DNA from 4 places in the Streptomyces sp. GMY02 genome. Region 1 is predicted to be linked to each of the others. Evidence: riboswitches for the same ligand, from Rfam matches in the RefSeq annotation. Region 1 holds a riboswitch; each other region holds the start of a gene.
The links. Region 1 has a riboswitch for cyclic di-AMP ahead of KQY30_RS07905 (transglycosylase SLT domain-containing protein). Riboswitches for the same ligand answer to the same signal wherever they lie in the genome.
Positions count from the first base shown of each region.

Region 2: another riboswitch for cyclic di-AMP. It lies ahead of KQY30_RS04025 (LysM peptidoglycan-binding domain-containing M23 family metallopeptidase); the one in region 1 lies ahead of KQY30_RS07905 (transglycosylase SLT domain-containing protein).
Region 3: another riboswitch for cyclic di-AMP. It lies ahead of KQY30_RS19235 (M23 family metallopeptidase); the one in region 1 lies ahead of KQY30_RS07905 (transglycosylase SLT domain-containing protein).
Region 4: another riboswitch for cyclic di-AMP. It lies ahead of KQY30_RS31180 (C40 family peptidase); the one in region 1 lies ahead of KQY30_RS07905 (transglycosylase SLT domain-containing protein).

Region 1 is NZ_CP077658.1:1,899,069-1,906,120, reverse strand. It holds gene KQY30_RS07925 (xanthine dehydrogenase family protein molybdopterin-binding subunit) at 1-61, shown strand, start outside; gene KQY30_RS07920 (XdhC family protein) at 54-1,217, shown strand; gene KQY30_RS07915 (hypothetical protein) at 1,265-1,639, opposite strand; gene KQY30_RS07910 (SDR family oxidoreductase) at 1,689-2,597, opposite strand; cyclic di-AMP (ydaO/yuaA leader) riboswitch at 3,404-3,558, shown strand; gene KQY30_RS07905 (transglycosylase SLT domain-containing protein) at 3,563-4,414, shown strand; gene KQY30_RS07900 (ScbR family autoregulator-binding transcription factor) at 4,715-5,377, opposite strand; gene KQY30_RS07895 (AfsA-related hotdog domain-containing protein) at 5,552-6,541, shown strand; gene KQY30_RS07890 (HAD family phosphatase) at 6,767-7,052, shown strand, end outside.
Region 2 is NZ_CP077658.1:967,611-974,662, reverse strand. It holds gene KQY30_RS04035 (S8 family peptidase) at 1-840, opposite strand, end outside; gene KQY30_RS04030 (tyrosine-protein phosphatase) at 972-1,769, opposite strand; cyclic di-AMP (ydaO/yuaA leader) riboswitch at 2,198-2,391, shown strand; gene KQY30_RS04025 (LysM peptidoglycan-binding domain-containing M23 family metallopeptidase) at 2,396-3,343, shown strand; gene KQY30_RS04020 (SGNH/GDSL hydrolase family protein) at 3,567-4,412, shown strand; gene KQY30_RS04015 (hypothetical protein) at 4,609-5,004, shown strand; gene KQY30_RS04010 (STM4011 family radical SAM protein) at 4,974-5,855, opposite strand; gene KQY30_RS04005 (STM4012 family radical SAM protein) at 5,927-7,052, opposite strand, start outside.
Region 3 is NZ_CP077658.1:4,568,451-4,575,502, forward strand. It holds gene KQY30_RS19200 (APC family permease) at 1-174, shown strand, start outside; gene KQY30_RS19205 (hypothetical protein) at 343-555, shown strand; partial or broken gene KQY30_RS19210 (HAD family hydrolase) at 794-1,443, opposite strand; gene KQY30_RS19215 (hypothetical protein) at 1,685-1,834, shown strand; tRNA gene KQY30_RS19220 (tRNA-Met) at 1,919-1,992, shown strand; gene KQY30_RS19225 (TipAS antibiotic-recognition domain-containing protein) at 2,191-2,937, shown strand; partial or broken gene KQY30_RS19230 (PP2C family protein-serine/threonine phosphatase) at 3,229-4,361, shown strand; cyclic di-AMP (ydaO/yuaA leader) riboswitch at 4,753-4,907, shown strand; partial or broken gene KQY30_RS19235 (M23 family metallopeptidase) at 4,919-5,952, shown strand; gene KQY30_RS19240 (PrsW family intramembrane metalloprotease) at 5,996-7,052, opposite strand, start outside.
Region 4 is NZ_CP077658.1:7,313,956-7,321,007, reverse strand. It holds gene KQY30_RS31210 (hypothetical protein) at 1-297, shown strand, start outside; partial or broken gene KQY30_RS31205 (transposase) at 308-706, opposite strand; gene KQY30_RS31200 (NUDIX hydrolase) at 721-1,125, shown strand; gene KQY30_RS31195 (hypothetical protein) at 1,128-1,721, opposite strand; partial or broken gene KQY30_RS36790 (hypothetical protein) at 1,798-2,000, shown strand; gene KQY30_RS31190 (ATP-dependent Clp protease proteolytic subunit) at 2,307-2,960, shown strand; gene KQY30_RS31185 (hypothetical protein) at 2,968-3,276, shown strand; cyclic di-AMP (ydaO/yuaA leader) riboswitch at 3,610-3,801, shown strand; gene KQY30_RS31180 (C40 family peptidase) at 3,806-4,279, shown strand; gene KQY30_RS31175 (ATP-binding protein) at 4,436-4,867, opposite strand; gene KQY30_RS31170 (helix-turn-helix transcriptional regulator) at 5,129-5,983, shown strand; gene KQY30_RS31165 (DUF397 domain-containing protein) at 6,091-6,294, shown strand; gene KQY30_RS31160 (8-amino-7-oxononanoate synthase) at 6,284-7,052, opposite strand, start outside.

The DNA of each region.
Region 1 (7,052 bases):
CCGGCGCGCGGCGGCGCGGGAGACCGGGAGCGTGGCGGCGGAAGGGGCCGGAAGTGCTTGATCTCGCCGGAGAGCTGAACCGCTGGTTCGAGGAGGGCCGGGACTTCGCCGTCGCGACGGTCGTGGCCGTCGACGGCAGCGCGCCGCGCGACCCCGGCGCCGCGCTCGCCGTCGACAGCGACGGCACCGCCATCGGTTCCGTCTCCGGCGGGTGCGTGGAAGGAGCGGTGTACGAGCTGTGCGCCCAGGCGCTCCAGGACGGCCGGACCGTGCGCGAACGGTTCGGGTACAGCGACGAGGACGCCTTCGCGGTGGGACTCACCTGCGGTGGCGTCATTGACGTCCTGGTCACGCCGGTGCGCGCGGACACCCCGGTGTTCCGGGCCGGCGTCTCGGCCGCGGACCGGGGCGAGGCCGCGGCGCTCGCCCGGGTGGTCCGGGGCCCGGGCGGCCTGCTCGGCGGCGCGCTGCTCGTACATCCCGACGGATCGTACGAGGGCGGTCTCGGCGGACATCCGGAACTGGACCGGACAGCGGCGGCGCAGGCCCGCGCCATGCTGGACACCGGCCGCACCGGCACCGTCGAGATCGCGGAGGACGGGTCGCACTGCCCGGGCGGTGTGACGCTGTTCGTGGAGTCGAAGGTGCCTCCGCCCCGGATGATCGTCTTCGGCGCCGTGGACTTCGCGACGGCGCTGGTACGGGTGGGCAAGTTCCTCGGGTACCACGTGACCGTGTGCGACGCCCGGCCGGTCTTCGCCACCCGGGTCCGGTTCCCCGAGGCCGACGACCTCGTGGTCGACTGGCCGCACCGCTATCTCCGGTGCACCCCGACCGACGAGCGGACCGTCCTGTGTGTGCTCACCCATGACGCCAAGTTCGACGTTCCGCTGCTGGAGACGGCCCTGCGGCTGCCGGTCGCGTTCGTCGGCGCGATGGGTTCGCGCCGCACCCACGAGGACCGCGACCGCCGCCTGCGCGAAGTGGGCCTCACGGACGCCGACCTGGCCCGGCTGCGCTCGCCGATCGGCCTCGACCTCGGCGGCCGTACGCCCGAGGAGACCGCCCTCTCCATCGCGGCGGAGATCGTCGCGGCGCGCCGGGGCGGGACGGGGGTCCCGCTGACCGGCTCGGGGACGTTCATCCACCATGACGTCGACGGGAGGCAGCAGGACGGCGGGCAGCCGGACGGGACCCGCCCACGAGCGGCGGCGTGACCGGCTCGGCCTGCCGCGGGCGCCTGGTCAGGGACGGTCGGGCACGGTCAGGACTGGTAGGTCCCCTGCGCGCAGCCGTACGGTCTGCTGTTCCACGGAGTGGGCGGCGGGGTGCTCGGAAGGGCATGACACTGCACATGCGCGGCCTCGGCCAGCCGCATCTTGAGGAACCGGTGCGGCTCGCCAGGGGTACGGACGAGCCGGTCCGGCGTCAGCATTTCCAGGGCCGCCCGGTCGCCCGCCAAGGCGTCGGCCACCCGAAGCATTCCGCGTAAGGGAAGGCCGTTCACCCGGACTTCGGCCGCGTTCGAGAGCCGCCACCGCGCGGGAATGGCCGCCGCGGTCTCCACGAGCCTTCTGCGGATGCGGTCGAGATGCGTACGGCGCACATAGTCGTGCGGTGCCGGTGCCGGTGCCGGCACCGGGCCCCCGGCTACCGGCGCCCCGGCCGCCGGTGACCTCCGGCTCCGACTACCGGTGCGCGGGCGTCGCCCCGATCGCTCCCATCGACCGCAGATAAGGAAGGACCTGCTCGGACACTCCGGCCGGCGGCCGGATCCCCAGCCGCTCCAGCCGGGCCGTCCTCAGCCACGGTCGCGCCGGCCTGAGCGCGCCGGACTCCGTCCGCGGTCCCCGCGACGGCCGGAGCAGGGAGAGGGGAAGGCCCGCCGCTTCCGCGATCTTCCTGCCCCAGGCGTACTTCGTCACGCCTTCCTGGGCGGCCACATGGAGGATGCCGCCGAGATCCGCGGCGAGGGCCCGCTCCAGCGTGCGGGCCACATCGCTCGTCCAGGTCGGCTGGCGTACGAGCCGGTCGTCCAGTTCGAGGGAGACTTCGTTCCTGAGGGCCTGAAGGACGGACTCGGTCCAGTTCGGGCCGCGCCCCGGCACCCGCTGCCCGTAGAGCACGGGAAGGCGCACGATCAGATGGTCGGGGACCCGGGACGTGTGGAGTTCACCGCCGCGTTTTGTCTCCCCGTAGATCTGAAGCGGCAGCGGGGCGGCCTTTTCCTCGTACCCGTCGGGGGCTGTGCCGTCGAAGACGTACTCCGTGGAGATGTACACCAGTTTCACACCGCGGCGGGCGCACTGCTCCGCCACGATCCTGGTGGTTTCGGCGTTCACCCGGCGGGCCATCCCGGGGTCGTCCTCGCACTGCTGCACATCGGCGTTCGCCACACAGTGGACACAGACGTCCAGGGGCTGTTCCGCGAAGAACGCCTCCACATCCCGGCGCGAACCGGCTTCCATACGGCGGCAGTTCGGGTGGTCCTGGGAGTAGGACCAGCCGAGCACTTCGTTGCCGACGGCGGACAGAGTGGTCATCAGCTCGGCCCCCAGCATGCCGCCGGCGCCGGTCACAAGAATCCTTCGAGGCATGTCGTCTCTTCTCCGCCGCTCTGGTGCCTGCGGCATCGTCGGGGCGTCAAGGCGCGCGACATGGCGCGGCTGTGCTGGTGAAGCGTGGTGGATCCGGGGCGGTGGGCGTGAGTCCGGAGTGCTTCGAAGTGCTTCGGAGCGCACTGGTGTGACCGGGGGGTGGTCATGGGGGACCGCGGACGGAGGAGGGGGAACGGGGGCGGGATACCCCACACGAGTCGACGCTGGCTCGCGCGCTCATGGAAGCGCTCCCATGCCGCCATGATTGCCACCGTGGCTGATCACTGTCAACAGCCCCCTGGCCCCCTGCCCCGCCGTGGCGCCGACCTCGCCACCCCGCAAGGATCCATTCGCTTTTATCCCGGAATGTGACACATTCTCACCGCCGACGGCCCGTATCGCGCGGACCGTACGGCGGGCGCGTGGGGTCGGGTGCACACCGCTGTGATCACATGCACGCGACCGGACAGCCCGGCCCATTATGGTGAATTGTCCACTTTCTCCCTATGGTTCATTTGTGGGGTATTAGGACAACTTGTCATCCTCTGTTCGGTGTTGTGATGTAAGGAAATCCATCGCCACCATGATGTGCGTCACATGGGCATGAGGGGCGGCTTCGGCCGCCTTCCCCATTTCGCTCACGGGGAAAGAGAGTTGAGTTCCCGGATGCCCTCCGGGTGACCCGCTCATTCCCGTACGGATTGGTTTCCCGGGGCGAGTTGTGAATTCAGGTCTTGTTTTCCGCCGGATGTTCCGCCTACGTTCACGTCAATCCGGACGGACCGCCGAATCCTGCCGTCGTCCGGAAACCGAACCCACTCATCCACGGCAGGAGCGGGGGACCCAGGTAAGTCGCCGGTCCGTAATCCGGACCGGCTAGGGGTGAAGCCGTGTACACAGCGCGGCCGGGCATCTCCAGCCCGAACCCGACAGCTCACCTCGCAGGCGACGGAGAGGAATTCGTCATGCCCGCAAAGGCCAAGCACCGTCGTCCCCGAAGCAGTCCGTTCGCCCGTGGTTTCGCCGCAGTCGGCACAGGTGGTGCCGTACTCGCGCTCCCGTTCGTGGCCGCGACCGCCGCCCAGGCGGCACCCGCGCACAGCGCCGCCGAGGCCCCCCGGCCGCTCACCGGCACTCTCTCCGGAACATCGGAGAAGGGGAGCCCGGAGACCTACTCCGTGGTCGCGGGGGACTCGCTTTCCGGTATCGCGGCCGGGTATTCGGTGAGCGGCGGCTGGAAGAAGTTGTACGAGGACAACCGGGACGTCATCGGCGGAAATCCGGCGCTGATCCGCCCCGGTATGAAGCTCACCCTCGGCGCGCGGACGGCGTCGCAGGAACCGGCCGGCTCCACCACCGCCGGAGAAGCCGTCTCCACGACCGCCGAGAACGCCACCGCCGAGAACGCGCCGGCCGAGAGCGCGACCGCCGAGAACGCGCCGGCCGATGCCGCCGGTACGGTCACCGAGGCCACCCCGGCGGCCGAGAAGACGTACACCAACGATCTCGACGGCTGGATCAAGGAATCACTGGACGTCATGGCGGCCAACGGCATTCCCGGCAGCTACGACGGCATTTACCGCAACATCATGCGCGAGTCCTCGGGCAATCCGCAGGCCATCAACAACTGGGACTCCAACGCCGCCGCCGGAACGCCCTCCAAGGGCCTTCTCCAGGTCATCGACCCCACATTCCAGGCCTATCACGTGCCCGGTACGTCGATGGACAGTTTCGACCCGGTCGCCAACATCACCGCCGCGTGCAACTACGCGGCCGACAGGTACGGTTCGATCGACAATGTGAACGGTCCGTACTGACCGTACCGGCTTAGGCCCTGTCCGGCGGATCTTCGCGGGCCCGGAACGCCTGGCACGGCACCTCGCTGCGTTGTCGGAGTCGTCCAAGTACGTCCAGTACGAGGACGATCCTCCGCCTTGCGATCCACCGCACCAGCCGCCCCGGGCTGATCCACGAAGATCCGCCGGACAGGACCTAGCCACCTACCGACGTACCAGCGTCATTCCTGACGCATTGTCGGGTCACGCACCATTGCCGGGCCGCTCAGAGACCTGCCCCGGCCGGGAATCGCGAAAGCGCTCCCGCCGGGGCGGGTCTCGTCATGTTCCGGTGGTCTCGGCACCGGCCGGGCGCCCCCGCACCCGCGCCAGCAGCCCCGCCGGATCGGGGTGCGTCTGAAGGCCGCTCAGAAGCAGCAGCCACAGATCGTGCAGCCCTTCTTCGATATGCCGCCGCCCCTCCAGCGCGTCGGAGACGGTGTGCAGTCCGAAGAAGGCGCAGACGACTCCGTGCGCGGCGACCTTCGGGGTGATTCCATTCGCCAGTTCCCCCTCCTGCCGTGCTTCTTCAAGGAGTTGGGTGACTGTCTCCAGCCAGCCCACGAAGGGCTTCGGAAATGTGGCGTCGATGGCGGCGCGTTCTGCCCAGAGCCGGGCACCGGCACGGATGATGACATCGTCCCTGAAGGCTCTCGCCACATCGAAACTCAGCGCCACCAGCCGTTCCAGCGCCGGGAATTCCGGCGAGCGGTGGCGTTCGATCAGCTCGGGCCAGCTCGCGAAATGCGCCTCGACCACGGCCAGGGCGAGATTCTCCTTGCTGGCGTAGTGGAAGTAGATCGCTCCGCTGGTACGGCCGGACTGCTCGCTGATATCGCTGATGCTGGTCCCGGCGTAACCCCGCTCGTCGAACAGATGTGCCGCCGCTTCCAGCAGAAACCTCCGTGTCGTTTTCGCCCGCCCCTGCTCCGCCCGAACCTGCACGTGTACTCCGGATTGCCGTTCCGTTGCATGACAGCAGGCAATGTAGCGGCTTTTCCCGCCGTACGCGGCGGGCTTGCGGGGCCCGGACCAAGGTGCGTACGGGCCCCCGGACCGGCGTGAGTACAGGGCCGTGACCGGGGTGCGCAACCGCGGGAATTGCGGTGTTCTTGTCGCATGGGCATATCGGTTGGCGACATCGCGCACGATGTCCGGCCGCTGTCCTGGTCGCGCACCGTCGCCCGCGAGATGGTGCACCGGGACTCCGTGGCCGAGGTGCTGCTCACTGACGTGCGGCGGGCCCCGGACGGCGGATTCGAAGCCGCCGCGTCCTGGCCCCGGTCCCACCCGACCTTCCCCCGTGACGGCGCCGATCTGCACAGCCCGCTGGTGATCGTCGAAACCCTGCGCCAGCTCGGGATCTATATCCCGCTCCGCTATTTCGATGTCCCTCCGGCGATGCATCTCGTCATCACCGATCTTTTCTTCGAGATCGACTTCCGCGCGGAACCCCGGGCGCTCTCCGGCGCCACCGGGGTCCTCTGTCAGGTGCGGGTGGACGACATACGCCGCGCCGCCGCCGACGGATCGATCACCGGAATGCGGCTCCATGTCTCCTTCTCGGCCTGCGGAATCGCGGCCCGTGGAGTCACGGCCTCCGGACCGGCGACCCGCGCGATACCGCCCCACGGAATGGCCCACGGAATGCCGTTCGCGCGGGCCGGCGGCGGTGCGCGGTTCCTGAATGACGCGCAGTACGAGTCGGTACGGGTCGGCCGTATGCGCCCGGCGCCGCCGACCGGAATGAATGCCCGGACGCGCCCCGATGTCCGCGATCTGGGAGTGACCGGCGCGCACGATGTCGTCGTGGCGCTCGAAGGCCCCGCCGTTCTGGTCGACCCCGCCGATCCCCGGCACCCGTTCTTCTTCGACCACCCCACGGACCATGTCCCCGGCATCATGCTGCTCGAAGCCGCCCGCCAGGCCGTGGCCGTCTACAGCGGGGGCACCTTGCTGCGCCCCGCCCGCGGCCGGCTCAAAGCAGCACGCTTTGTCGAACACAGTCCGCCTGCTCGAATTATGTGCGCGATCCACCACGACACCTGTGTGTTCCGTTTTCTGCAGGACGGCGAACAGAAGGCTTTTGGTGCCCTCTGCTACAGGTAAAAGCTCAAAATACTCTGCGAAGTCACTTGACTACGAAGAGTTTTCCTCTCTAGCGTAGCGATCGTTATGTTCTTGGGTGGTCGCCTCAACCGGCCTTATCCACAAGGCCGCGACTGCCCGGATCGCGCCCGCCCGACAGCGGGTGGCCGGCGTGCCCGCGGTGTTTCGCACTGTCGCGGCGGCCGGGGCTGCCGCTCACCGGGCTCTTCTGAACGGAACAATCGGATGACAGCTCATCGCATCCTTTCCTGGACCCCAGCGGCCATCGTCTTCGACTGCGACGGCACCCTCATGGACACCGAATGCCACTGGCAGGACGCCCGAATTCAGGCGCTGCGCGAGTACGGTTTCGCCCCCCTGCCGGGCTTCGCCGAGCGCGCCAAAGGGCTGCACTACACCGAATGCGGCCGCCTCATGGCCGAAGAGGCGGGACACCCCGAACTCACCGAGGACATGACCGAGCTGCTGCTCGGGCACTTCCGCGCCCTGGTGGCCGACAATCCGCTCACCA
Region 2 (7,052 bases), 930 kb from region 1:
GTCCTCGGTCCCGCCACTGGCGGAGAAGTCCTTGGCCTCCAGGATCCGGCCCGCGAGATCGGGGTGCGTTCCGTCGGCGCCGGTGTCGAGGACGGCGACCTTGACCCCCTTGCCCCGGTAGCCGGCGCCCCAGGCGGCGGGCGCGTTGATCTGTCCGGTGCTGCGGTCCAGGGCGGCGCCGACCTTGCCGTCCAGCCAGACCTTGGGTGTCGCGCGAAGGCCGGCGGCGCTCATCGAGTCCGCGGCGGGGGCGAGCGTCTTCCAGAACGCGCCGAGGTCGTCGGCGGGTATCCGCAGCGAGCGGGCGCCGATGCTCTCCAGCGTGTGGGCGGGTACGGAACCGTCCTGGAAGCCGGACAGGGTACGGAGCGTCCGGGCGGCCGCTGCCCCGGCCGGCTGCGAGACGATCAGCGGCAACGTGGAAGTGTGGACCTCGTCGTACCCCTGCGCGACGAGCGCGGTCACATCGAAGAGTTCGCGGTCGAGTGTTCCGGCGGAGACCAGGTCCATGGCGTCGGAGGGAAGTACGGTCAGCCGGCCGTTCTGCTCGGCGGTCTGGAAGAGGACACCGTCGCGGCCGGGTCCTGGCACGACCGAGGCCGCGCGCTTTCCGTCCGGGCCCGTGCCGAGCGTCACCCGGTCACCGGTGATCAGCCGTACCGTCGCGGCGGTGCCCGCGGGGGCGGGCGCGGCAGTACCGGGGTCCTGGGCGGCGGACCGGGCGGAAGCGGCGGTGGCCCGGGCCGAAGCGGCGGCGGCCTGGGCCGAAACCGGCGCCATGGCACCCGCGGTCATCAGCAAGGCCATCGATACCGCCGCCGTCAGGCGGATACGTCTCATCTGTCCAGCCCCTTCGTTCAACTCCGTGGTCACGCGGTGTTGGACAGAATCTGGTAGCGGCGGAGGGGCTGTCACTGATTCACGGTGTCGTGGTTGGGACATGTCCCAACCACGACACCGCCGGGGCCGATCTAGTCGAGAAGGCGGGCGCGCAGCCGTTCACGTGTCTCGGGGGAGAGCCCCAGGCCCTCGGTGAGATACGCCTCGGTGCCGCCCCAGGTCTTGTCGATCGTCTCGAAGGCCGTGGCGAGATACTCGGCGCGCGCGTCGAAGAGCGGCCTGAGCAGCTCCATCACCTCGCCCGACATCCCTTCGGGGGCGTTGTCGCTGCGCCGGACCGGATAGCGGCGGTGCGGGTCGTTCGACTTCAGATAGTCCGCCTCGATCGCCTCGGGCTCCACCCCGACCGCGAGCAGGGCCACCGCGATGGACAGACCGGCCCGGTCCTTGCCCGCCGCGCAGTGCATCAGCGCGGGCATGCTGTCCTCGGCCAGGGCGTGCAGGACCCGGCTGTGCTCGGCGGTACGGTCCGTGATGATCGACCGGTACGATCCGGTCATCCGGGCCGCGGCCCTGCCGTCCGCGAGGAGCGAGCGGAGCTGGTCGAGGTCGCCGTCCCTGACCATCCGCCAGAACTCGGCGCCGTCGGCCGGGTCGGTGAGCGGGATGTTCACATTCCGTACGCCGGGCAGCTCCACATCCGCGCCGTCGAGCTTCAGATCGGCGGCATTGCGGAAGTCGAAGATCGTATGGAGGCCGAGGGAGGCGAGAAAGGCCGCGTCTGCCGCGGTGGCGTTGGCGAGATGGCCGCTGCGGAAGAGTCTTCCGGTCCTCACCCGCCTGCCGTCCGTGGTGGGCAGTCCGCCGACATCACGGAAGTTGCGCACGCCGGCCAGCTCGGGCTCTGTCGACGGGACCTGCTGCGTCACGGCCTGCTCCTCCATGTCCGATGCCGGCGCGGCTCGCCGACAAGGTCGACCTCTGACCCTACGACATCTGTTCCCAGGGCAATCAGTTCGAGTGTCGGGATTCCTGCGGGACTATTCGGACATCGCATGCCACATTGCACGACCGTGAATATCGGTCAAATGTCGATCTGTCCGTATTGAGTGATTCTGTATGGCCTGTCCTGTTCACGGATGAGATGGGAACCCGCCCGTGAGCAGGATCATATTCGTGACGTTCCGTGGCGGCTCTCCGTACCGGATCTCCCGAGCCGAAGCGGAAATTGGCGACCGCGGTCCACACAGGGTGACCGGTAATGCCGGGATAAATGCGAGGAAGTTCAGAAGAAGTTCAGCCGGGGGAATAGAAATGCTTGTTCCGCTCGTCCCGCTCGCTTAAATTCACCCTCACTCCGGGCGGAACGCCGAATCCTGCCGCCGCTCGGAATTCACATCCGACCAGCAACGCGTGGCAGGAGCGGGGGAACCAGGTAGTACGCCGATCCGGAAACTCCGGAACGGCTCGGGGTGAAGTCGCGCACCATACGCGACCGGGCATCTCCAGTCCGAACCCGACAGCTCACCTCGCAGGCGCCGGAGAGGAATTCGCCATGCCCGCGAAGGGTAAGCACCGCCGTCCCAAGGCCAACCCGGTATCGCGCGGATTCATAGCCGCCGGCACCGGCGGAGCCGCCATCGCACTTCCGCTCATAGGCGCCACCGGCGCCCACGCCGCCGAGAAGGCCGCGCCCGCCACCGCCCCCCAGGCCGTTCCCGAGCACCAGCTCTCCGCGGAGCAGTCCGCGCATTCCACCGAGAAGAAGGCCGCCGCCAAGAAGTCCCATCAGAGGACGCGGACCTACACCGTGGTCGCGGGCGACTATCTGTCCAGGATCGCCAGTCAGCAGCATGTCCACGGCGGCTGGAAGAAGCTGTACGCGGACAACCGCGAGGCCGTAGGACCCGACCCGTCGCTGATCCACCCCGGGCTGAAGCTGACCATCAAGGCCAGGGGCGGGCACCACGCCAAGCCCGCAGCCCCGGCGAAGCCGTCCGACTCCTCCGATTCCCCGGACCCGTCCACCACCACGCCGGCGGACGACTCCGGGGCGGCTCCCGCGCCCTCGGACTCGCCGGACCAGAGCAGCGGTTCGGGCTTCACCACGCCCGTCGACGATGTCGAGATCGGCACTCCGTACCACGCCTCCGGCAGTTCCTGGGCCAGCGGCTACCACACCGGTGTGGACTTCCTCGTCTCCTCGGGCACCGAGGTGAAGGCGGTCGGCGCGGGCACGGTCGTGACGGCGGACTGGGGCGGCTCGTACGGCAACGAGGTCGTCATCCAGCACAGCGACGGCCACTACTCGCAGTACGCCCATCTGTCCTCCATCTCCGTCTCCGAGGGCGACACGGTCAGCGAGGGCCAGCAGATCGGTCTCTCCGGCGCCACCGGCAATGTCACCGGTCCGCACCTGCACTTCGAGATCCGTACCGGACCGGACTACGGTTCGGACATCGACCCGCTGGCGTACCTCCGCGATCAGGGTGTCGACATCTGAGCGACGACAGCATCCAAGGGGCGGAACAGCGGTACCTCTTACCTCGTAGCCTGTACCTCTGCGCAGCTCGTAGCTCGTACCTCTGCCCGGCGCTTCTGCGCCGGGCAGAGGCCGTTGCGCCTATTCCCGGTTGGCCGAAAATTGACCGATGGCATATCTCACCAGCCGTCAAGCCCTCCCTACGGTCGCGTAGGCCACATCTGCGGGGGAAAGATATCCTGCTGTGGCAGACGATTCGAGATCAAGAAGAAGAGGCGTATTCGGGTCGTACACGTCGTACACGGCGGTCGGTGACAGCTTCACGGAGGGCGTGGGCGATCCCGGACCCGACGGACGGTATGTCGGCTGGGCGGACCGGCTGGCGGTGCTGCTGGCCGACCGGCTGGCGGACGGGGCGGCGTTCTCCGGGGACGCCCCGGACACCGTGCACGGTGATTTCCGGTACGCGAATCTCGCCGTACGCGGCCGGCTCCTGGACCAGATCGTCGACGAGCAGCTCCCCCGGGCGAAGGAACTCGCCCCCGACCTGGTGACCTTCTGTGCCGGCGGCAATGACATCATCCGGCCGGGCACCGATCCGGACGATGTGGCCGAGCGTTTCGAGCGGGCCGTCGCTGATCTCACCGGCGCTGTCGGCACGGTCATGGTGACGACCGGCTTCGACACCCGGGGCGTTCCCGTACTCCGGCATCTGCGCGGCAAGATCGCCACGTACACCGCTCATGTACGGGCGATCGCCGACCGCTATGACTGTCCGGTGCTCGATCTCTGGTCCCTCAAGTCCGTCCAGGACAGGCGGGCATGGGACGACGACCGGCTGCATCTGTCCCCCGAGGGCCACACCCGGGTCGCGCTGCGTGCCGCGCAGGTGCTCGGGCTCGACGTACCCGCCGATCCGGACCAGGCGTGGCCGCCGCAGCCGCCGCGCGGTGCATTCGAGGTGCGGCGGGACGACATCAACTGGGCGCGCGAGTATCTGGTGCCCTGGATCGGGCGCCGGTTGCGCGGGGAGTCCTCGGGCGACCATGTGGAGGCCAAGCGTCCGGATCTGCTGCCGCTGAGGCAGTGAGGACGGAGCCGGGGGGATGACGTCGATTTTGGCTACGAGTTCCGGTTCGGAGTGATTTTCACTCATCAGAATGGACCGTGCGGCGTTGCCGCATGGGCCGCTCCCGCCTTGGCGATAACCGAGCCGAAGGGGTCCTCCGGTGTGGCGCCGGCCAGGGGAGAGCCCGACAACGGCGCTGTGGGTTCAGGGGGTTGCGATGGCGGACAACGGCAGTGCGAGGCTCGCGGCGGGGGCGGTCACGTTCGTCACGGCCAATGAGGACCGCGACCACGACACCGGGATCAATATCTCGGTCAGGACACCGGACGGCGTGGAGGCGGCCTCCATCTCCGTGCCGTTCGGTCAGTTCAAGGACGGGACGACGGCGGGGCCCTACCCCCTCGATGTGCTCACGGAGACCACGAAGGACGGACTCTCCAACGGGACCGCGACGGTCACCATCCATCCCAACGGGGACGACACCTGGCGGTTCGACATGCGGCTGAGGCTGCGGTTCACCGACAACACGCACCTCTCGGTCAGTGCCGAGAACATCGAGCTGAACGATGACCGGAACACCACTCAGATCTCCCTCGGGGGCCCGCCGAACTGAGACCGGCCCGGGGCACGGGGGATCCGCTCCAGCACTCCGCCCGCGAAGACGTCGTACAGCGGCAGTGTCTCCAGGTGCACATAGCCGATATGGCAGTCGCACACCGCCAGGGGGCACGGCCGGGGCGCGAGCGCCTGGCGGTACGAACCGTCGTACAGGTTGCCCAGCTCCGTACGGACGAAGTGGCAGCGCCGTACGGTCCCCTCGCCGTCCACCGAGATCACCGACTCGCCGGTGCGGCAGGGCAGTCCGGCCGAGGGATGGGGGTGGCGGCTGTACGGGAAGAGGGGGTCGAGATCCGTCCACCGGGCGGCCTCCTCGTCCGTATAGCCGTGTCCCTCGGCCGCGTTGATCCAGAGATAGATGTGCGCGGGCAGCTCGGCGCGCAGCCTGCGGGCGAGCTCCAGATGCTCGGGGAGGCCGACGACGCCCACGCTGAACCGCACGGAACGGTCCGCCAGCTCATGGCACTTGGCGAGGAAGCGGTCGTACGGAGTCTGGCCCGGGTGGTAGGTGCACCACAGCGCAAGCTTCTCCGGGTCCGCACCGGCCAGCCAGTCGGTGCGGAAGCTGAGGTTCGTCTGGATGGCCACCCGGCGGACCTGCGGCAGACGCGACAGCTCGGTGAGGGCACGTCGGTACCAGGAGCGGACCAGCCCCTCGCCCCAGGGGGTGAACAGTACGGACAGCCGGTCGTCCCGCCGCTCCGACACCCAGGCGGTGAACCGCTCCAGCGCCTCCCGGTCGGCGCGGAGCTGCTCACGGCTGTCACGTCGCTTGGCGAACGGGCAGTAGGGACAGTCGTAGTCGCAGGAGGCGAGCGGACCGCGGTAGAGGATGGTCAGATCCATGGCGGCCCCCGGCGGCCCGGGGGCCACGGGCTGTATGACAAGCAGGGGCTTTTCGGGGTTCATGGGGCGGCTCACTTCACTTCGTACTCGGCCATCGCGGCCCGAACGGAAGAAGAGAAGAGCGCCGGGCCCAGGGCGTCCGAGTGCGCGAGGCCTTCCGGCGAGAGCCGCAGCAGCCCGGGGCCCGCGGCGGAGTCCAGCCAGCCGAGATCCGCGAACCGGTCCAGCTCGGCGGGGAAGTCCTCGGCGGGCGCCGAGCCGAACCGCTCGCGATAGCCGGCCACATCCATGCCCTGGGCCTGGAGGACCGACTGGAGCAGATGGCGGCGGCGTGCCTCGTTCCCGTCGATCCGGCGGCCGACCTCTGCCCGGGAGAAGTCCTCCGTCGCCGTATAGGTGTCGATGATGGTGCGTATCTGGCGCATGTCGACCGCGTAGTCGAAGGAGTAGTGGAGCCCCGAGGTGTACGAACGGGCGCCGCAGCCCAGACCGATCATGCCGTCGGTCTGGCACGCGTGGTCATCGGTCCGCGGGAAGCCGCCGACCGGGGGGCTGCCGGCCCATGTGCCGTCGGCCCGGGCTCCGTCGGCCTGCGTCCCGTCGGCTTCGACGTCGTTGGCCCGGGCGTCGGTTCGGGTGCCGGAGAGGCTGTCCGGGCGGCGGAACATCCGCATGGACACCTGCTCGTACCCCTCGGCGAGCAGCAGGTCACGGCCCTGCCGGTACAGCCGCAGCCGCTGCGCGTCCCAGGCGGCGTCGCCGCCCGCGCCGAGCCGGTCGAGACCGGTGAGCGGCCGTATGTACAGGGGGTAGAGATACAGCTCCTCGGGCCGCCAGGCAAGCGCCGCGTCCAGGGACTGGCGCCAGGTCAGCTCGGTCTGGCCGTCGATGCCGTAGATCAGATCGATGTTGAGCACCGGGATCCGGGTATCGCGGATACGGCCGAGCGCGGCCTCGACCTCGGCGCGGCGCTGCGGGCGTACGGCGGCTCTCGCCTCCGCGTCCACAAAGCTCTGGACGCCGATGCTCAGCCGGGTGGTGCCGCGGTCGGCGAGTACGGCCAGCCGGTCGGTGGTCGCCGTCGCGGGGGAGGTCTCCACGGAGAGCGGGACGGACCGCAGCTCGGCGCCCATCCGCTTCTCGGCGATGTCGCACAGCCGGTCCAGCTCCCCGGCGTCGAGGAAGGTGGGGGTGCCC
Region 3 (7,052 bases), 2.7 Mb from region 1:
ACCCTCACCGCCGCGGAGCGCCGCCCGCCACGCGCCGTCCCCGTACTGGGGCTGGCCGGCTGTCTGCTGCTCGCGTTCGCGCTGCCCGTGTCCTCGGTCGTGTCGGGGGCGGCGGTGCTGGCGGTCGGCGCGGCGGTGTACGGGGTACGGAGACGGGCCGGGAAGGCGGCTTGAGCGCCGCGCGCCGGGCGGGCCCCGGCGCGGCAGGCCCGCCCCGGACCGCCCCGGGACCACCGCCCCGGGTCCGCTCCGGACCCGGACTCCGGACCCGGAGTGCGATGTGACGCGAAAGGAGATCCCCAGGGGCTGCGGAGCGGGCGCGAAGGTCGCACTCTTGGCCCTATGAGTGATGCACCGATCGTCGTCCACCGGGCGTCGGGGACAGGCGGGCGGCGGGTCACGGTCCGCGGGCGGATCATGGGACTCGCCCACTCCGACGACCACCTCATCGAATTCCTGCGCCTGGCCGGTCTGCCCGACGCCTGGGAACTGCTCGACGACCCGTCCTGGGTGGAGTGGCAGGGTGGTCCGGCGCACGAGTACGACGCGGCGTGAAGCGTACGACGCGGCTTGAAACATACGGCGGACGTACGGCGTGAAGCGTGGGGCAGACGTACGGCGTGACACGCAGGGCGGACGCACGCCGTGACACGTACGACGGGCCGCGCGTCCACGCGCACGGACAGCCCGGCCGGGGACACAGCCGGAGACAAGGCCGGGGACACAGCCGGGGGCATGACCGGGGACACAGCCGGGATCCGGCGAACCCTCGCCCGGTCCGGAGCGATCGTCCTCAGTCCGGCGCGATCGTCGCCGCGATCGACGTGAGCTGCGTCAGGCTGTCGATGCGCCAGTCCGCCGCCTCCACCACCTCCGGGTCGTCCGCCCACAGATAGCCCCAGGGCCCCCGCCGCAGATGCGCGGTGCGCAGGCCCGCGCGCCGGGCGGGGAACACGTCGTACGCCGGGTGGTCGCCCACGTACACCGTTCTGCCGGCCTCCGCCCGCCCCACCTCGATCACATGCTCGAAGAACTCCGGATCGGGCTTGGCGACCCCCACTCGGCGGAGGTGGCCACGAGATCGACCGGGAGATCGAGGCGGCGCAGCAGATCGCCGGACTTGACGGTCTGGTTGCCCGCGAGGACCACCCGGATGCCGAGCGCCTGGAGACCGGCCAGCGCGGGCCGTACATCCGGGTAGAGATCGGACTCGTCGAGATGCTCGCCGCGGCCGGCGGCCTCTCTGGCACGGTTGGCGGCGCCGATGTCCATACCGGGCTTGATGAGGCGGAGGGCGTCGGCGTCGCCCTTGTTCTGTACGGTCGCGGCGCCGACGAGCGCGGAGACGGTGTGCCGGGGGACACCCAGCCAGTCGGCCCACGAGGCCCAGTAGCGGTCGTCGCGTACGAGGGTCTCGCCGACGTCGAACACGATGGTTTCGATCACCGGTCCACGCTAAAGGGACACGCTCTGCCGATTGTCAGTGGCTGGCCGTAGCCTGTCTCCTATGTTCGCTTCCTCGTCCGGTTCGCCTTCGAGTACCGCCCCTTTGGCTCCTTCGTCTCCTTCAGCTCCTTCTTCGTCCTCCTCGGCCGAGGCGTCCGCTTCGATCGATGTTCCGGTTGATGCCTCGGCCGGCGCTTCGGCGGATGCCGCGCCCGCCTCGGCGCCCGCGGAGGGTTCGGTGCGCTCCGCCGCCGTTGTGAATACGGAGATCCGCGCCCTGTGGGGCCGGGCCGGCGGCGCGCTGTCGCCCGCGGAGCAGGAGCGCTACCAGCGGCTTCTGGTGGAGTGGGCCGCGGCGGTACGGGCCGATGTGGTCGAGGCGGCCTAACCCCTCCACGGAGGCCGGCCGGCCGTCCCCGGACAGGTAATGGTGATGATCTTGATCCGGATGGCGTAAGATTGTGTTTACCGACGCGGGGTGGAGCAGCTCGGTAGCTCGCTGGGCTCATAACCCAGAGGTCGCAGGTTCAAATCCTGTCCCCGCTACTGAAGAGAGCTGAAGGCCCGGATTCCAAGTGGATCCGGGCCTTCGCCGTGTGCTGCCCGGCGGGCATGTGCTGCTCCACGGCCGGGTGCTGCCCGGCGGCCATGCGCTGCCCGACGGCCGCCCTGTGCCACTCCTCACAGGGGCCGCTCCCCACAAGGCTTGACCTTTACGTTGCGTCAACTTCTACCGTCGATGTCATGGAGTGGTCGATCCAGGAGATCGCGAAAATGGCCGGGACCACCAGCCGCACCCTCAGGCACTACGGCGACCTGGGGCTGCTGACGCCCAGCCGGACCGGCAGCAACGGCTACCGCTACTACGACCAGGACGCCCTGGTCAGTCTTCAGCGGATTCTGCTCCTCCGGGAGCTGGGCCTCGGTCTGCCCGCGATCGCCCGTGTCCTCGACGGCCAGCAGGACACCGCCGCCGCCCTGCGCGCCCACCTCGGGCTGCTGGAGCGGGAGCGCGAGCGCATCGAGCGGCTGATCGGCTCGGTGCGGACCACTCTCCACAAGACCGTGACAGGAGAGGAACTCATGGCCGAGGAAGTGCTCGACGGCTTCGATCACACCCGGTACGAGCAGGAGGTCACCGAGCGATGGGGCCGGGAGGCGTACGAGAAGGGTGACCGCTGGTGGCGCTCGCTGAGCGAACAGGAGCAGAAGGAGTTCCAGGACCGGCACGAGACCATCGCCCGCGACTGGGGACGGGCCAAGGAGGCGGGACTCGCCCCCGACAGCGACGAGGCGCAGGACATCGCCCGGCGTCACTGCGCATGGCTCTCGGTGACGGTCGAGGCCACCAAGTCGTATGTCATCGGCGTCTCGTCCATGTATGTGGATGACGAACGTTTCACAGCCGCATATGACAAGTACCGTAAAGGGACAGCAGTGCTCGTACGAGACGCCATGAAGGTGTACGCCGAGCGCCACCTGACCGACTGACTGAACGACCGGCCGATTCACGGACCGGCCGGCCGAACGAACGACCGGCCGGATCCCCGACTGGCCGTCTGACCTGCTGGGAAGGCGGGCCGGTCCGACCGGCTCCCTAGCCCACTCGGCCGACGGCGAGTCGCCCCCGGACGTGGCAGCGGACAGCCTGGGTGGGGCGCGGTACCGTCCGTAGCCCTAGGCAGGTGACCACTGGTGGGGAAGCTGAGGAAGCTCACGGAGCCGCTGAGCAACGGGGGCCGGCGCGCCGACGACATCGCCGGTCCCGTGTCGGGCGACGGGATGCCGATTCCCAGCAGCCGGGTCCGTACCGGGCGGCGGCTGGTCCGTTTTCTCCCGGTGCTCGTGATCGTGGTCGGCGTGGTCTTCGACTTCGTGACCCCGACACGGGTCACGGCCGGCCCGCTCTACGCTGCCGCCCCGCTGGTCGCCGCCCCGTTCTACCCGATGATCGGCACGCTGCTGGTCGCCATCGCCTCGCTCCTCGCCGAAGTGGCGGTGCATCTCTACGCCAGCTCGCTCATGTCGCTGGAGTCCCTCAGTGAAGTGCTGACCGTGCTGGTCGTCTCGCTCCTCGCGCTGTACATCAGCGGGGTGCTGCGCCGCAGCGGTCAGCGGCTCGCCTCCGCCCGCATCATCGCCGAGACCGCCCAGCGGGCGGTGCTGCCGAGACCCGCGGAGCGGATCGGGGGCTCCGTATCGCCGCGCGGTACGAGGCGGCGCAGGAGGGCGCGTTCATCGGCGGCGACCTCTTCGCCGTACAGGACACGCCGTACGGAGTACGTCTGGTGGTCGGGGACGTACGGGGGAAGGGGCTTGAGGCGGTCGAAGCGGTGGCGGTGGTCATCGGGTCGTTCCGGGAGGCCGCCGAGCAGGAGCCGTCGCTGGAGGGGGTCGCGCAGAGACTGGAGCGCGCTCTCAAACGCGACGGGTCGCGGCGGGGCGGTCTTGACGCCTTCGAAGGGTTCACCACGGCCGTAATCGCGGAGATCCCGCACGACGGGGGAGTGGTACGGCTCGTCAACCGGGGCCACCCCGATCCGCTGCTGATGTGCGAGGACGGAGCCGTGTGCATGCTGGAGACACGGGACCCGGCGCTGCCGCTCGGGATGAGCGATCTGGGTGCCTGGCCGGACCGGGCGGAGCAGGCCACCTATCCGATGGGGGCGACGCTGCTCTTCTACACCGACGGGCTCACCGAGGCACGCGACGCGCACGGGGTCTTCTACCTGCCGCGCGAGCGGCTCGACGGGCGGATCTTCCAGGGGCCCGACGAACTGCTCCAGGCGCTGATCGACGACGTACGGCGGCACACGGGCGGCACCGGGAGCCAGGACGACATGGCGCTGCTGGCGGTCAGCCGGCCGACGGAGGGGCAGCCGGAGCGGCGCAGGACCATACCGCTGGTTCCATGACCGGGCCCGTGGTTCCGTGACCGGGCCCGCGACGGCCGGCCGGGACCGGTTCCGTGACAGCCGCCGGCTCCGCGACGGTCGGCCGGGACCGGCTCCGTGACAGTCGGCGGCTTCGTGATGTCGGCCCGTTCCGTGATGCGCGTCGGCTCCGTGATGGCCGTCGCGACTGTATGTGATCGGCGCGTGCCACTCCGCATAACATTTGACAGACCGTCAGGTATGCGAGATGCACTGAAAGGCAGTCAGCTCGCCCGATTGCGTATGCATGTGCCCTGGTGTGTCCGATGCGAAGTTGTTAATGATCACCCGGAACGGCTTGGAATAAGGGCCCGGTCTCTATTAACGTTCGATAACGCAGCGCGGTCGTCCCAGCCGTCGCAAGAGATGGCACCGTGCGCACGCGCCGAATCCCGCAAGGGAACCGGGGAACCACCAATTGGGGTGAATCGGGAGTTCTTTGCTGCTCCGCGCAGCTCAGAGCACCCGTAGGAGACCTTCCTGCTCCGAACCCGTCAGCTAACCCGGTAGGCGAGAAGGAAGGAAAGGAGTGCGCCTCAGTGGCGTCCAATCAGCCTGCCCCCACCGCCCCCTTCGAAACCACCCCGTTCGGTGACGAGCCGGAGCGGGCCTGGGGGAGTGGAACCCGACCGAGGAATCCATACGCCCGGTACGCGGCAGGCACCGCGTCGGCAAGCAGCGCAACGGCTTCGCCCGTAGCTCCACGGTCCTCGGCGTCGGGGTCATAGCCGCCGTCGGCGCGGGCGGCATGGCCACCGCGCAGGACAAGCCCCCGGTCTCCATATCCCTGCCGGACGCCATCACGGACAACCTCCCCGACGCCGGCTCCCTGCCGGGCATGGGGTCGCTGGCGGGGAACGACGACACCGAGCCCGATCCGCTGGCCAGCGCGCCCCTCACCACCGCCGGGATGACGACGGCGGACGCCGAGCAGGGTGCCACCGACGCCGGCGAGGCCCTGCGGGCCCGGATCCTCCAGCAGGCCGAGCAGCAGCAGAACGAGGCCGACGCCGCCGAGAAGGCGGCCGCGGAGCGCGCGGCGGCCGAGCAGGCCGCGGCGCTGGCGAAGAAGCAGCAGACCGAGGCCGAGAAGAAGGCCGAAGAGGCACGGAAGAAGGCCGAGGCGGAAGCCAAGGCCAAGGCGGAGGCGGAGCGCCTCGCGAAGCTGGCCGCCAGCTTCACCCTGCCGACCTCCTCGTACACGATCACCTCCACCTTCGGCCAGTCCGGCTCCATGTGGTCCTCCGGCTACCACACCGGCCTGGACTTCGCCGCCCCGACGGGCACGCCCATCAAGGCCGTGCACAGCGGCACGATCACCTCGGCCGGCTGGTCGGGCTCGTACGGCTACCGCACGATCCTGCAACTGGACGACGGTACGGAGCTGTGGTTCTGCCACCAGTCCTCGATGACCGTCACCGCCGGACAGAAGGTCACCACCGGCGAGACCATCGGGCGGGTCGGCGCGACCGGCAATGTGACCGGGCCGCATCTGCACCTCGAAGTGCACACCGCGGACGGCACGGGCATCGACCCGATGAGCTGGCTGGCCGACAAGGGCCTGACTCCCTGACGCTTGCTCCTCCCTCCGGCACGGGTTTCCTCCGTGCCGGGGTTCAGTACTGGCGGTACGGGTTGAAGCCGTCGTAGTCGATGTACGGCGGCGGCACCCGTACCCGTCCGGTGGCCCGCGCGGCGAAGGTCAGCGCGGGCCCTGCCGTACCCCCACGGGCCCACAGCCGGTCCAGCAGCTCACGCTCGCGCCCCGCGAAGTCCGGTCCCGCCGTGCCGCGGCGGGCGCGGTGGCGCAGGAACGCCAGGGTCGTCGCGGACGCCTCGTACTCCACCACCGCCCTGGCCGCCTGCGGTCCGAACGTACGGTGTGCGAAATCGCGCGCCACGGTGCGCGCCCGCATCGAGGACAGCGCCTGGGGTGCGGCCGACGGCAGCCAGCCGGCCTCGGCGTACGCGAGCAGCTCGGCCGCGACCGTCCGCAGCCCGCGCTGTCTGCTCCAGATCGCCAGCCAGGTCACCAGACCGAAGACCGGGACCATGAACAGCCCGTACACCGCGTAGAAGCCGTACGGACCGAAGAGCGACGACGAGCCGTTCCACAGCGCGTGCGTGCCCATCGCCAGCGCCAGTCCGAGCAGCGGCAGGACGAACCTGCGTATTCGCCGGCGGCGCGGGGCCATCGCCGCCAGCCCGAAGCCGATGCCCGTGAGCACGGTGAAGAGCGGGTGCGCGAACGGCGACAGCACCACCCGTACGAAGAAGGTCGCGGCCGTGACGGAGGCCAGGCCCGCGCTGCCCATGCTCCGGTCCTCGCCGAAGGCGCTGCCGAGATACAGGATGTTCTCGGTGAAGGCGAAGCCGGTGGCGGTGAAGCCCGCGAACACGACCCCGTCGACCAGCCCGGTGAACTCCCTCCTGCGGAACAGGAACAGCAGCAGGACCGCCGCGGCCTTGGTGCTCTCCTCCACGACCGGGGCTATCACCGTCGCGCCGAGGGACTGCGCGCCGGCCGGGTCCGCGGTGGCGGTCGCTATCCACTGGGTCGCGAAGGTGTTGGCGATGATCGCGACGAGCGCGGCCGCGAAGGCGCCCCAGGCGAAGGAGAACAGCAGATTCCGCCAGGGGGCGGGATCGACCCCGTCCAGCCAGCGGAACGCC
Region 4 (7,052 bases), 5.4 Mb from region 1:
GGAGACGTGGTTCTGAGTGCCGGCGAGATCAGCTTCATACGCGAGGCAGACCGGTGGACGGTGAGCGAGGTCAGTAACCAGTCCACCGGCTATTGCCCGGATGTGGCCTCCTGGGCGGAGGTGGCCCGCGCTCTGGACGCGGTAGGGCTCCGGCGACCCTCCGGCTTCACCCACGAGGTGGTGTTCCGGCGGTGCCCCGACTGCCAGGAGCACAACATCGTGCGCGAGGACGACTTCGTTTGCGTCTTCTGCGGGAGCGATCTTCCCGCCGCATGGAACGTGGATCCCACCGGGTGACGGTCGAGGGTCATAGCCACTCGTTGATGGCAGCGACGAGGACGGTCGCCTCGTAGCGAACGGCGAGCTTTTCGTAGCGCGTGGCGACAGCGCGGTGTCTCTTGAGTCGGTTGATCCCGCACTCGACCGCATGGCGCCCGCGGTAGTCGACCGGGTCGAAGCATGGCGGTCGGCCGCCGCGGGAGCCGAGCTTTTGGCGGTTGCGTGCCTGGTCGGCCTTGTCCGGGATGGTGCAGCGGATCCGGCGGCGGCGCAGGTAGGCACGGTTCTTCCGGGAAGCGTATGCCCTGTCGGACCGTACGCGATCAGGGCGGACGCGTGGCCTGCCCGGCCCGAGTCGGGGCACGCGAACCTTCTGCAGCACTGGCTCGAACTGCGGCGAGTCTCCACGCTGTCCTGCCGTGACCATGATCGACAGCGAGGATGTCGCCCACTACGGCCGCCCCGGGTCGCTGGCAGCTGCCAGGGGGGTTTGTGGAGCCTCCCCAGGGCGGAGCGGTGCTGGATGAGTCGGCGCTGGTCGGCCAGGCTGTGCGGGAGCTGGTCGAGGAGGTGGGGACCAGTGCGGCCTCCGAGGACCTGAAGCTGTGGGTGGTCACCCGCGGTGAGAACGGCAGTGTCGGCCTGACCTACCTGGCGCCGGCCCTTACGGAGGCAACGTTGCGCGTGGACTTCGACGTCGCTGCGGCAGCTGAGCGCGCTCAAGGCCGTGAACCTGAGCTCGACGGCATCGCCCTGGTGCGTTCGCCGGACGAACTGGCCGCTTTGGCCGGTCCGCACGCGGACTACCTGGAGCCGATCGTCCGCCGCTTCTGCGGGCGCCGCTGAGGTCACAGGCCGCAGAGGAAGTCGCGCCCCCGTTCGTCGAGTTCGGCCACGCACCGCAGGCCGCGGGGCCGGAGGCGTGCGAGGTCGCCGCGCATGCGGAAGACCGCTTTACGGGTACGGACCGAGCGGACACCGCCCATGTGGTCCATGCCCCGGTGCCAGGTGGCGCACGCCTGCTCGATGCTGCCGCGTTTGAGGTGCATCTCGGCGCCCGCGACCAAGTCCAGGGCGACGATTCGCGCATAGGTGCCCGCCGGGCGGGCCGCGGCGGCCAGCGCGTACTGCTCGGCGGCGGCCCGGTGATCTCCCAGGGGCTCGTGGACCTTGGCTGTGCGGGAGTACACCGATACGCCGGGCGGGCCCCGGGCCAGCGCCCAGAACGGCACCTCGTCGCCGGGAGCGGCGGTCAGCAGGGTGCGGGCGTGTTCGGCCTCGGTGAGAGCCCTGCGGCGTCTGCCGTTCTTGGCCAGGGTGTGGGCGTGGACGACGCGGAAGAGGGCCTCGGTCTGGGCGTCGACCTGCCCCTTGGCGCAGTTAAGGCCGGTCTCGGCCAGGCCCAGGCAGTGCTCGGGACGGTGGAGCTCGAGACCCTGCATGGCCATCGTCGTCGATCCCCGCCCGGCTCGGACGGCGGATCAGCTCGCTCGCCAGCTCGACCACGGACGCCGTACGAACCAGCGCCACCTGCTCCACGCCCTGCGCGAGTTCGAACAGCACTACAACTCCCACCGGCCCCACCAAGGCATCGCAGACGCCCGCGCCCGCTGCACCCCCTGCCTCCGCCGATCACCGACCCGGACGCCATCGCCCACCTCGACATACGCCAACGCGACCGCCTCGGCAACACCCTCCACGAGTACCAGCATGCGGCCTGAACCGCACGGACGAGATTCTCGGCAGGGACAAGGCCACGTGAGCGCGCCGTTCACGAAGCGCGTCTATGTCCATCCGAGCCCCGAGGACCTGCGCGCCGCCTCGGATCACCTCACGGTTCTGCTCGGCTTCGAGGGCGACGCGGCTGCCTGAACATACCGGATGGTCGTGAGAGAAACCTGCTTCACGATCAGCGTAAACACGGTCTGACCTGCTGTGATTGTGGATCACTAGAATCTGCTCCCCATCAAACGACCTGTACGTCCTGTACATTTTTTACGTACCAGAGTCCTGTGGAAAGGTAACCGATGCACCGTCCTTCGGCCCGCTATGTCCTGCCCGAGTTCACCGAGCGCACCTCCGGCGGGTTCCGCACGCTCGATCCGTACTCCAAGCTCCTGGACGAGCGGATCATCTTCCTCGGCACCGCCGTCGACGACACCGCCGCCAACGACGTGATCGCGCAGTTCCTGCATCTCGAATACGCCGCGCCCGACCGGGACATCAGCCTCTACATCAACTCCCCGGGCGGCTCGCTCAGCGCCATGTCCGCGATCTACGACACGATGCAGCTCGTCACCTGCGACGTGGAGACGACCTGCCTCGGCCAGGCCGCCTCCACCGCCGCCCTCCTGCTGGCGGCCGGCACGCCCGGGAAGCGGATGGCGCTGCCGGGCGCGCGTGTCGTCGTACAGCAGCCCGCGATCGAGGAGCCGGTCAGGGGGCAGCCGTCGGATCTGGTGATCCAGGCGGAGGAACTGCTGCGGCTGCGCGCCGTGCTGGCGTCGCTGCTCTCCCGGCACACCGGTCAGAGCGAGGAACGCATCACCGAGGACATCGAGCGGGACCGGATCTTCACCGCGGCCGACGCCAAGGCGTACGGTCTGGTCGATCACGTGGTCCAGAACCGCAAGACGTCCCTCACCACGGGACACCCCTTCGGTTCGCACGGCAGGCGGTGACACGCCGATGCCGCCACCCGAACCTCCGCCGCTGCCGGCACTGACCCGCGCCGAGGGGGACTTCGTCGACAGCTTCCTCCAGGTCGTCGATCTGCTGGGACGGATCAACCCGGCACGCGGCTCGGACACCTACAGCGCGCTGCGGGCGGCACAGGCGCTGCCCGCGCAGGCCACGGCCCTGCGGGACGCCCTGACGGCGATGCACATGCGGGGCGAGACCGAGCTGCACAGCGCGACGCTGGTCCGCGCGCTGCGGGTGCTGGACGGCCAGCGGCGCGCCGGGCGCGTGGCACTGCCTCCCGAGGTCATCGAATGAGCCCCGACACGCCATGACACCCCGTCCGTTCCCGTATGGAGGGCGTCCGTACGGGAACGCTTGGCCCGTACGACGTACGACACGACGGGACACACGGGGGGAGTCAAGTTGCGCAGGGCGGCCGGACGCGCGAAGCGCACCCCGGCTGCCTGCAGGTACGGCACTCATCGGGGTCCGGAGCCCCGGAACGACACACCGCTCCGCCACCCGTTTGGAACAGGCGTGACGAACTTCACATAGCGTCGTTTCTCCTCGGAATTCATCTGATTACGGGCCAAGATCCCTGGGACGACAAGCCCCCGCCATCCACGGCGGGGCGGTCCGGGCGGACGCCGAGTCCTGCCGCCGTTCCGGATGACTGGTCGACAGGAGTGGATCGGCAGGAGTGGAGGACCCGAGCAGTACGGGACGGCCACGCAGTCCGTTACGAGGCCGTCTCTTGGGGTGAAGCCGCTGACGCGGCCGGGCATCTTCGCCTGTCCGAACCCGACAGGTCATCCTTCACAGGCGGCTGACGAAGGGTTGCGCGATGAATGCGCAGACAAATGTCCCGTCTCTGTTGTCCCGGGCCGGTGCCGTGTCGGTCCTCACCATCGCGGCGGTCGGCGGCACGATACTGGCGCCCGGCGCCACGTCCGAGGCCCAGGCCGCCACACGCGCGGCCAAGGCCCTACGGGTGGCCGCTTCCAAGGCGGGCTCCCCCTATCAGTGGGGTGCCACCGGGCCCCATCGCTTCGACTGCTCGGGCCTGACGCTCTACTCGTTCAAGAAGGCGGGCAAGAAGCTCCCGCGCACCGCCCACCAGCAGTACAACAAGACGCGCCACATCCCGGCCTCCCACCGGCGCAAGGGCGACCTGGTGTTCTTCCACTCGCGAGGCTACGTCTACCACGTCGGTATCTACGCCGGACGCGGGAAGATCTGGCACTCGCCGAAGACCGGTGCGCTCGTACGGCTCGAACGCATCTGGTCCCGGAACGCCCTCTACGGCCGGGTGAACTGACCGGCACGACATGCCCGGACCGGCCGGTGCGCGCCCGGCCGGTCCGGGGAGTCCCCCAAGCCGTACGAAGCAGCCAAGCCGTACGAAGAAAGCCGCACCAGGAAGACCGTACGAGCAAGGCCATACCCGCAAGGCCGTACAAGAGCCTGACGCGGATCAGCTCTGGACCGGCACCGTCCAGGGCAGTGCGATCCAGACCGTCTTGCCACCCTCCGCGGTCGGCGTGACCGTCACCTGTCCGCCGCCCTCCGCCGTCAGCGAGCGGACGATCACCATGCCGCGGCCATTGTCCTGCTGCACGGCCGCAGGCAGCCGCTGCGGCCAGCGGGGATGACTGTCCGTCACCCCGACCCTGAGCTGTTCGTCCCGGTCGAGCACGATCTCCACGGTGAAGGTGGGCGACTGGCCGAAGGTGTGCTGCACGGCGTTGGTCGCCAGCTCCGAGACGATCAGCCGCACGGCGTCGGCCGTCTCGGCCTCCCCCGGCAGACCCCACTCGGTCAGCAGGTCCGCGACATATCTTCGGGCCGCCGGTACCGACGCGGGATCGCTCGGCAGCGTGATGGATGCTTCCTGATGGTCTGCCATGGCGACGCCGTCCCTTTCCCGCCGGACCTGACTCCGGCGCAGTACGGATGACTGCGCGGACGGCCTCGGACTGTGCTCAGCGTGCCACTCATCCTGCCGTTCGCATCGCCGATCCACCGAGATCTGCATATATCTGTCGCTCAAAGTGGTGAACTCTGCGACGCGAGACCGTATTTGGGCGGCGAAAAGATAACTTCTCCGCCGCGGCGCCCTGGCGCGTACGAGACGCTTACCGAAGCGGTTCGGGGAAGGGAATTAATCATGCGGCATATTCCGGCGGTACGCCGGCGCAGGCTCGGGGAGGAATTGCGCAGGCTGCGCCAACGGGCGGGGCTCACCAGTGGCGAGACGGCGCGGCTGCTGGGCTGGCACCAGTCGAAGGTGAGCCGGATCGAGACCGGCGTCAGCGGGGTGAAGGACGAGGACCTGGCGGCGCTGCTGGACGCGCTGGGCATCTCGGATCCTCAACTGCGGGCACTGCTGGGCGCGTTGGCGGGCATCACGGGCGGCGGGCCGGGGTGGTGGAAGGCGTACGGCGGGGTGATCCCGCCCCGTTACCGGGACTTCATCAGCCTGGAGTCCCAGGCCTCCTCGGCCCGTACGCTGGAGACCTCGGTGGTGCCGGGACTGCTCCAGACGCCGGACTACGCGCGCGCCGTGACCCGCGCGGCGCTGGACGGTCTGCCCGCCACGACGGTCGACTCCCTGGTCGAGGTACGGCTCGCCCGGCAGGAGGTGCTGCACTCCGCGGCGCCGCTCGAACTGTATGCCGTACTGGACGAGGCGGTGCTCCGGCGCGAGGTGGGCGGTCCCGGGGTGATGCGGGGTCAGCTCCGCCGGCTGTCCGAGCTGGCCGCGCTGCCGCAGGTCTGTCTCCAGGTGCTCCCGTTCACCGGGGGCGGCTATGTCGGACTCTCCGGGCCTTTCGTTGTCTTCTCATTCCCGCATATTGCTGATCTGGATTTGGTCGTTCTCGACCATTTGACGAATAGCCTCTATCTGGAACGGAAAGAAGACCTTGAGGCGTACTGCGCCGCGTTCCGTACGATGCAGGCGCATGCCCTCCCGCCCGAAGAATCAGTGGATCTCATCGCCGGGATCGGTGACGGCGTGTAGGGAGCATCATGTCCGCCCACCTCGCACAGCCCCCTGTCCAGACTTCATTCTCCCCCCGCACATCCCCCACCCCATCAACGGCTTCTCCGGTCTGTCCGCCGTCCCCCGTGCCACCCCTGGCCGCGGACTCCGTCTGGCGGCGCAGCAGCCACAGCACCGGGGCGAACAACTGCGTGGAGTCCGCCCGTACCGCCGCGGACGTCCTCGCCGTACGGGACTCCAAGAACGTGACCCGGCCCCATCTGTCGTTCTCGGCAGCCGCGTGGACGTCCTTTGTCTCCGCGCTGTGCGAGGAGACCTTCACGCACTGACCGGCCGGGCGTCGGCCGCGCCCTCGGGAGCGGTCGCCGTGACCGTCCGTACCGCCGCGCCGATCTGTTCCCGCGTCAGATCGGCGCGCGCGGTCAGCCTGATCCTGGAGATCCCGTCCGGCACCGACGGAGGGCGGAAACAGCCCACGGCGAGTCCCTCGGCACGGCAGTCGGCGGCCCACCGCAGGGCAGCCTCCGGGGACGGTGCACGTACGGATACGACCGCCGCGTCCGGCGGCGCGGCGCTCAGCCCCGCCCCGGTCAGCCTGCGGTGCAGCGTCCGGGCCACCTCGCGTGCCCGGTCCGCCCGGCCGGGCTCCCCGCGCAGCAGCCGCAGACTCTCGAGCGCGCCGCCCACGGCCGCCGGCGCGAGCCCGGTGTCGAAGATGAACGTCCGGGCTGCGTTGACGAGATGCTCGATGACCCGGGCCGGGCCGAGGACCGCGCCGCCCTGGCTGCCCAGGGACTTGGAGAGCGTCAGGGTGACGGCCACTCCCGCCGCGCCCGCGATGCCCGCGGCGTGCGCCGAGCCCCGGCCGCCCTCGCCGAGCACCCCCAGACCGTGCGCGTCGTCGATGAGCAGCGCGGCTCCCCTGTCCCGGCACAGCGCGGCCAGTTCCGCCAGCGGCGCGGCGTCGCCGTCCACCGAGAACACCGCGTCGCTGACCACCAGTGAGCGCCGCCCGGGGTGCGCGTCGAGGGTCTTGCCCACGGCTTCGGGCTCCGCGTGCGGTACGACCACGGTCTCGGCGCGCGAG